3 regions of the Mesorhizobium sp. P2_C4 genome follow, and region 3 is predicted to be linked to each of the others. Evidence: predicted binding sites of a transcription regulator. Region 3 holds the regulator's gene; each other region holds the start of a gene.
What was found. Region 3 encodes LexA, which represses DNA repair genes until DNA is damaged. Its sites were predicted from a motif close to TGTTCNNNNTGTGTTCNG; they were not measured.

Region 1 (2,269 bases), on a different contig from region 3:
CGCCAACTGCGCGAGTGCTTCCACCATCAGCGAGGCGCCGATCGCCATCAGGCGGTCATGCAGGTCGCCGGCCGTCATATCGGGTTCGATGGCGCATTTTTCAACCATTGCCACCGGACCGGTGTCCAGACCTTCTTCCATTCGCATCACCATCATGCCGGTCTCAGTGTCGCCAGCCATGATGGCGCGCTGGATGGGGGCAGCACCGCGCCAGCGCGGCAACAGCGACGCGTGGCCGTTCAGGCAAGCGAGCCGTGGCGCCTCGAGAATAGCCTTGGGCAACAGCAATCCATAGGCGACGACGACGGCGACATCAGCCTGCAAGGCGCTAAAGGCCTGTTGCTCGGCCTCGCCTTTCAGCGATACCGGCGTCCGCGTCTCGATACCAAGCCGTTCCGCCTCGCGCTGCACCGGCGATGGCGTCAGCTCTAGCCCCCGCCTGCCGGCGGCGCGCGGCGGCTGTGTGTAAACGGCAACGATCTCGTGCCCGGCCTCGGCGATTGCCCGCAGCGTCGGCACGGAAAATTCAGGCGTGCCCATGAAGATGACGCGAAGGGGCATTTCCCGACCCCTATCCCACCAGCTTGCCTGGCACCTTGTCCCTGGCGAGCTTCTTGAACTTCTTCACCACCATGTCGCGCTTCAGCTTCGAGATGTGGTCGATGAACAGCACACCATTGAGGTGGTCGATCTCGTGCTGCAGGCAGGTCGCCATCAGCCCCTCGGCTTCGAGTTCCTGCGACTTGCCGTCGCGGTCGAGATATCTCACCCGCACGGCCGCCGGCCGCTCGACCTCGGCATAGTAGTCGGGGATCGACAGGCAGCCTTCCTCGTAGACCGAGCGCTGGTCGGCGCTTTCGAGGATTTCAGGATTGATGAAGACATGCGGCGCCGGCGTCTCGTCCTCCTTGGCAAGGTCGATCACCAGCATGCGCAGCGGTTCGCCGATCTGGATCGCCGCCAGGCCGATGCCGGGCGCGTCATACATAGTGTCCAGCATGTCGCCGGCCAGCTTGCGCAAAGCGCCGTCAACGCGCTCGACCGGCTTGGAGAGCTGGCGCAGGACGGGATCGGGAAGGATGATAAGTGGCTTGATCGACATGCGTTCTCACCTAAGACCTCGCGCGAAAAGCGTCAACCGGGGCGCTTGCGGTGTCGTTCACGTTTTGATCTGTGCCGATGGGCCGAATCATCTATGCTGCCCGAATGAATGATCTGACATCAATCCTTTCCGAGCCTGTTGCCCGGCTCGGTGCAACGACGATCACGCTCGGCCACGCGCTGGCGTTCGGCGCAGTGCTGTTTCTCGGCCTGTTCCTGGCGCTGGTCATAGCGCTGTGGCGGTCGGCCAGGGCGCGGACCATTGCCGCCGCGGAGGCAGCCGACCATGCCCGCGACGCCGAGGCGCGGATGGCCGGTATCCTGCAAAGCCAGGCCGAAATGCAGGGCCGCATGGGCGCCATCGCCGACGTGTTCGGCGCAAGACAGGCCGAACTCAACCAGTCGATCGGACAGCGCCTTGACGCCATGACCGGCCGCCTCGGCCAGACCATGACCGAGCAGACGAAATCGACGCATGATAGCCTGGCCAAGTTGCAGGAGCGGCTGGCGGTCATCGATACCGCGCAAGGCAACATCCAGTCGCTGGCCGGCCAGGTCGTGCAGCTGCAGGCGATCCTGTCCAACAAGCAGACGCGCGGCGCCTTCGGCCAGTCGCGCATGGAGGCGATCGTCGCCGACGGCCTGCCGATGGGCGCCTACGAGTTCCAAGCGACCTTGTCGAACGGCAGCCGGCCCGACTGCCTGGTGAAGATGCCGAACGGCGCGCCGTCGCTGGCCATCGACGCAAAATTTCCGCTGGAGGCCTGGAACGCCATCCGCGCTGCCGACGGCGCCGATTTGCAGAAGGTGGCCGCGCAAGCCTTCCGCCGCGACATCGAGATCCATGTCCGCGATATCTCGGAAAAATACCTGATCCAGGGCGAGACGCAGGACACCGCCTTCATGTTCGTGCCGTCGGAATCGGTGTTTGCCGAAATCCACGAGAATTTCGATGCGCTTATCCAGAAGGCGCACCGCGCCCGTGTCATCATCGTTTCGCCGTCGCTTTTGATGCTGTCGATCCAGGTCATCCAGGCGATCCTCAAGGACGCCCGCATGCGCGAGCAGGCGCATCTGATCCAGGGCGAGGTGATCCGGCTGATGGAGGATGTCGCACGCGTCGACGAGCGGGTGCGCCGGCTGCAGACGCATTTCGGCCAGTCGGCCA
Region 2 (2,269 bases), on a different contig from region 3:
GCCTGGGTCATCGGACCTGGGTCGCGCGACGGTGCCGGCAGCCGGGCAAGCGGCGTCCGGCTGAGGCCTGACAGCTTCAAGGCGATGCGACGCTTCAGGAATGGATTGAGGTTGACCAGCGAAAGCGCCCGGCGATGCCGATCTGTGCCACTCCGGTACGCAGAAATTAACGGCAACAGCCGCCGCCTGTGCGAAACCTGTTAGCAAGCCTGTGGATTCTCGGTGGAAAACCTGTTCACAACACAAGATGTTGGGGTGAACAAACCGGGAAAATCTCGTCATCGCCGATTCGTCGCCGATTCGTTCCGGCTTTGACCGGAACGTTAACGGCGGAGGCCGAAATCACCCTCCAAATGATTAAGGCGCGTTAGGAAAGATCAACAATTTCATAATCTTGGGTGAGGTCCGCCGTCAGGATCCGATCTTTCACCGGCAAAGGTTAACATCTGCGTTCGCTTGCATGAATCGGGCCAGTTCCAGCGATTCAGCATGTGGTGAGACTCCTGGTCGCAAAATCCACATATAGCCGTGAACAAAAGCTGAATCTGCAGGAGTCACTGATTCGTCGCCGATTCGTTCCAGACTCGTTCCAACTGTTAACCGGGGACGGATTCAGCCCTCGAGCGCGACCCTCGGACAGCAGGCTGGAACATTCCGCTTTCGCTTCGCCCACGAAATCCCTATGTGTCGCCTGTCATACGCGCCACTTTGGGGCGCGCTCCCGACAACGCGACGCAGAAAGCCTCATTTCCAGGCCGATGAACATCCAGCCGAAACACACTGAGCCGCTGATCTTGTCGGGCCGCGACGTGACCGCCGTGCTCGGCCCGACCAACACCGGCAAGACCCATCTCGCCATCGAACGCATGGTGGCGCATGAAAGCGGCATCATCGGCCTGCCGCTCAGGCTACTGGCCCGCGAAGTCTATGCCCGTGTCTGTGAGAAGGTCGGCGCCCATAAGGTGGCGCTGATCACCGGCGAGGAGAAGATCCAGCCGCCAGGCGCCAGATATTCCGTCTGCACCGTCGAAGCCATGCCGCGCGAGACCGACGCGGCCTTCGTCGCCATCGACGAGGTGCAGCTGGCCGGCGATCTCGAGCGCGGCCACATCTTCACCGACCGCATCCTGCATCTGCGCGGCCGCCAGGAGACGCTGCTGTTGGGCGCCGCCACCATGCACGGCATCCTGCAAAAGCTGCTGAGGGGCGTTTCGGTGGTGACGCGGCCGCGGCTGTCGCACCTCGCCTATGCCGGTTCGAAGAAGCTGACCCGTTTGCCCAGGCGCACGGCAATCGTCGCCTTCTCCGCCGACGAGGTCTATGCCATCGCCGAACTGATCCGCCGCCAGCAGGGCGGCGCCGCCGTCGTGCTCGGCGCGCTGTCGCCCCGCACCCGCAACGCGCAGGTGGCGCTGTTCCAGTCGGGCGATGTCGACTATCTGATCGCCACCGACGCCATCGGCATGGGCCTAAATCTCGATCTCGATCACGTTGCCTTTGCCCAGAACCGCAAATTCGACGGCTACCAGTATCGCAATTTGACGGCGGCCGAGCTCGGCCAGATCGCCGGTCGCGCCGGCCGGCATCTGCGCGACGGCACCTTTGGCGTCACCGGCCAGGTCGATCCGCTCGATGAGGAACTGGTCAAGCGGATCGAAGGCCATGAGTTCGATCCGGTGAAGGTGCTGCAGTGGCGCTCTGCCCGTTTCGATTTCGCCAGCCTCGATGCGCTGAAACGCTCGATCGAGACCAACGCGCCGGTCGAAGGCCTGACCCGGGCACTGCCGGCGGTCGACGCACAGGCGCTCGAGCATCTGTCGCGTGACGGCGACATAAGAGCGCTTGCCACCGACCCCAAGCGCGTGGCGCTGTTATGGGAAGCCTGTGCCTTGCCCGACTACCGGAAGATCGCGCCGGCCCAGCATTCTGACCTCATCGCCTCGATCTACATGGACCTGGCCAGGCACGGCCATGTCGACGAGAACTACATGGCCGAGCAGGTGCGCCGCGCCGACACCACCGAGGGCGACATCGACACGCTGTCGCACCGTATTGCCGAGATCCGCACCTGGACATTCGTGTCCAACCGGCCCGGCTGGCTGGCCGATCAGGCACACTGGCAGGAAAAGACGCGCGAAATCGAAGACAGATTGTCGGATGCGCTGCATGAGCGGTTGACGAAACGCTTCGTAGACCGCAGGACTTCCGTCCTCATGCGGCGCCTTAGAGAAAATACCATGCCTGAAGCCGAAATCAGCCCAACCGGAAC
Region 3 (2,269 bases):
CGCGGTTCTTAGTGCGTTGGCGATGCCGTTCGGCGCCGACGGGCCGTTCCTCTATGTCATGGGCAAGGGGCTGACAGCGATGATTGCCTTGTCGGCATGGATCTCGGAGCGCTCGCCGGTCGATGCGGTCGGGTTGATTTCGCTCAAGTCGGTGTTGTTGACAACCATCGCGCTGATCATCGCCACCATGGCAACGACATGGCTCAGGCTGGCTGCACTTCCTTTCGCGATCGCCGGACTGTTGACGATTTCCGACACACGCACGCCCGATGTGCTGATCTCGGAAGACGCCCGTCTGGTCGCGCTGCCGATCGGCGGCGGTGAGCTGGCCCTCAACCGGGCGCGTTCGAACGAATTCACGACCGACAATTGGAAGCGCGCCCTAAAATCCGAAACCATCGTCGAGCCCGAGACATTCGACGACAGCGGCGAGCAATTCGACATCGCCGACCCGGCTGAGCTGCCGCCGGGGTCGCCCTTCTATTGCAAGGCCGGGCTGTGCCTTGCACGGCATCCGTCCGGCGCCATCGTCGCCTATGTCGAAGACCGCAAGGAGGCGTGGAAAGCCTGTTCCTTTGCGACCCTGATCATCATCGACGACGCGACCGCCTACGACCCTTGCCGCAATCCGCTGGTCCTTGTCGTCAACAAGCGGCAGCTTGCCCGTCTGGGCAGCGCCGCAATCTTCTTCGACCCGCAATCGGCAACCAGGCCGCCGGAGATCGACTTTGCCGTCGACAAGCCATACCGCCTCTGGCATGTCCAACGAAAGTTCTCGCGCGAGGCGAGGGGCATGTCGCCCTACAAGAAGCCCGACAGATCAGCCGCCGAGCCGGCTCAGTAGCGCCGTATCAGCCCGACCAGCTTGCCTTGCACCTTGACCCGGTCCGGACCGAAAATGCGTGTTTCATAGGCCGGGTTGGCGGCTTCGAGGGCGATCGAGGCGCCCTTGCGGCGGAACCGCTTCAGTGTCGCTTCCTCGTCATCGACCAGCGCCACGATGATCTCGCCCGGGCTGGCGGTATTGGCATTGCGGATGATGACCGTGTCGCCGTCGAAAATGCCAGCCTCAATCATCGAATCGCCCTTGACCTCCAGCGCGTAGTGCTCGCCGCCCATGATCATGTCCGGCGGCACCGAGATCGAATGCGTCTGGTGCTGGATGGCGTCGATCGGCACACCGGCGGCGATGCGTCCCATCACCGGGATCGACACGGCGGCGACCACGTCGTCGTCATTGCCGGCCGAGGGCATACGGGACGGTCCTGGCTTGATTTGCCGCCCGAGGCCGCCGCCCTGGCCAAGACTGCCCTGGATAACGCTCGGCGAAAATTTACGGGCCGCATTGAGACCGGGCGCGATCGAGTCCGGCAAGCGCAGCACTTCCAGGGCGCGAGCGCGATTGGGTAGCCGACGAATGAAGCCGCGTTCTTCCAGCGCCGTGATCAGCCGGTGGATGCCGGATTTGGATGCGAGGTCGAGCGCTTCCTTCATCTCGTCGAATGAGGGCGGAATGCCGCTCTCCTTCAGCCGCTCATGGATGAACATCAGAAGTTCATGTTGCTTGCGCGTCAGCATGGCGGGCCCCCAGGGATTTCGAACCAGAATCGGAAAAACAAACCCAGAACAAACACTATCTGTTCCAGTTGTGTTCCGCAACCGTTTAAAGTTTAATGAATGTGTTAGGGCTCTGGAAATGATACCGCTGCGCCAGCGGCGCAGCCCCGCTTTCACCGGATCGCGCCTCATCGCCTTGATTCTGCTTTCGTTTGCCGCCTCTGGGTTACAACAAGGCGGCATTGGAATCGGCCGTCAGCCGGCAAAGAGGACACGGAACTGAAGCCATATCGACGGGGCGGTTTGGTTAGTGAACCGTGAACGAAACGAAGTCAAAACGCCAACCTTGGGTTGGCTTGGCTCCTGGTTTTCCACGTCTGGTCGGACAGCTTGTCATCGGTGGAACCTTGCCGCGCGATGCCAGGTGGTGGAAAAGCGCTCGTGACCGATGGATGCCGTCGTTCCAGCGTTGCGTCGAATCTTGGGGGAGCAGACAGACCATGACAGGAATTCCCGATCTCGTGGCCATCGAGGCGATGGATGCCGCGGATCCGTTGCGCGCCATGCGCGACCGCTTTGTGCTGCCGCAAGGGGTGATCTATCTCGACGGCAATTCTCTGGGGGCTGCCTCGCATGCCGCTTTCGATGAATTGCGCAAGGCAGCGACCGAGGAATGGGCGAACGACCTGATCCGCGCCTGGAACACGGCCGG

Region 1: AC1DX6_RS01760 (DNA recombination protein RmuC) is a predicted target of LexA. The motif match lies at 1,157-1,174, and genes of this name have one in related genera.
Region 2: AC1DX6_RS23585 (helicase-related protein) is a predicted target of LexA. The motif match lies at 575-592, and genes of this name have one in related genera.

The regions. Positions count from the first base shown of each region.
Region 1 covers NZ_JBFUDT010000001.1:346,186-348,454, reverse strand. The annotation lists gene fmt (methionyl-tRNA formyltransferase) at 1-561, opposite strand, end outside; gene def (peptide deformylase) at 572-1,102, opposite strand; gene AC1DX6_RS01760 (DNA recombination protein RmuC) at 1,207-2,269, shown strand, end outside.
Region 2 covers NZ_JBFUDT010000007.1:18,678-20,946, reverse strand. The annotation lists gene AC1DX6_RS23590 (hypothetical protein) at 1-176, opposite strand, end outside; gene AC1DX6_RS23585 (helicase-related protein) at 759-2,269, shown strand, end outside.
Region 3 covers NZ_JBFUDT010000003.1:755,867-758,135, reverse strand. The annotation lists gene AC1DX6_RS16280 (ComEC/Rec2 family competence protein) at 1-844, shown strand, start outside; gene lexA (transcriptional repressor LexA) at 838-1,578, opposite strand; gene kynU (kynureninase) at 2,058-2,269, shown strand, end outside.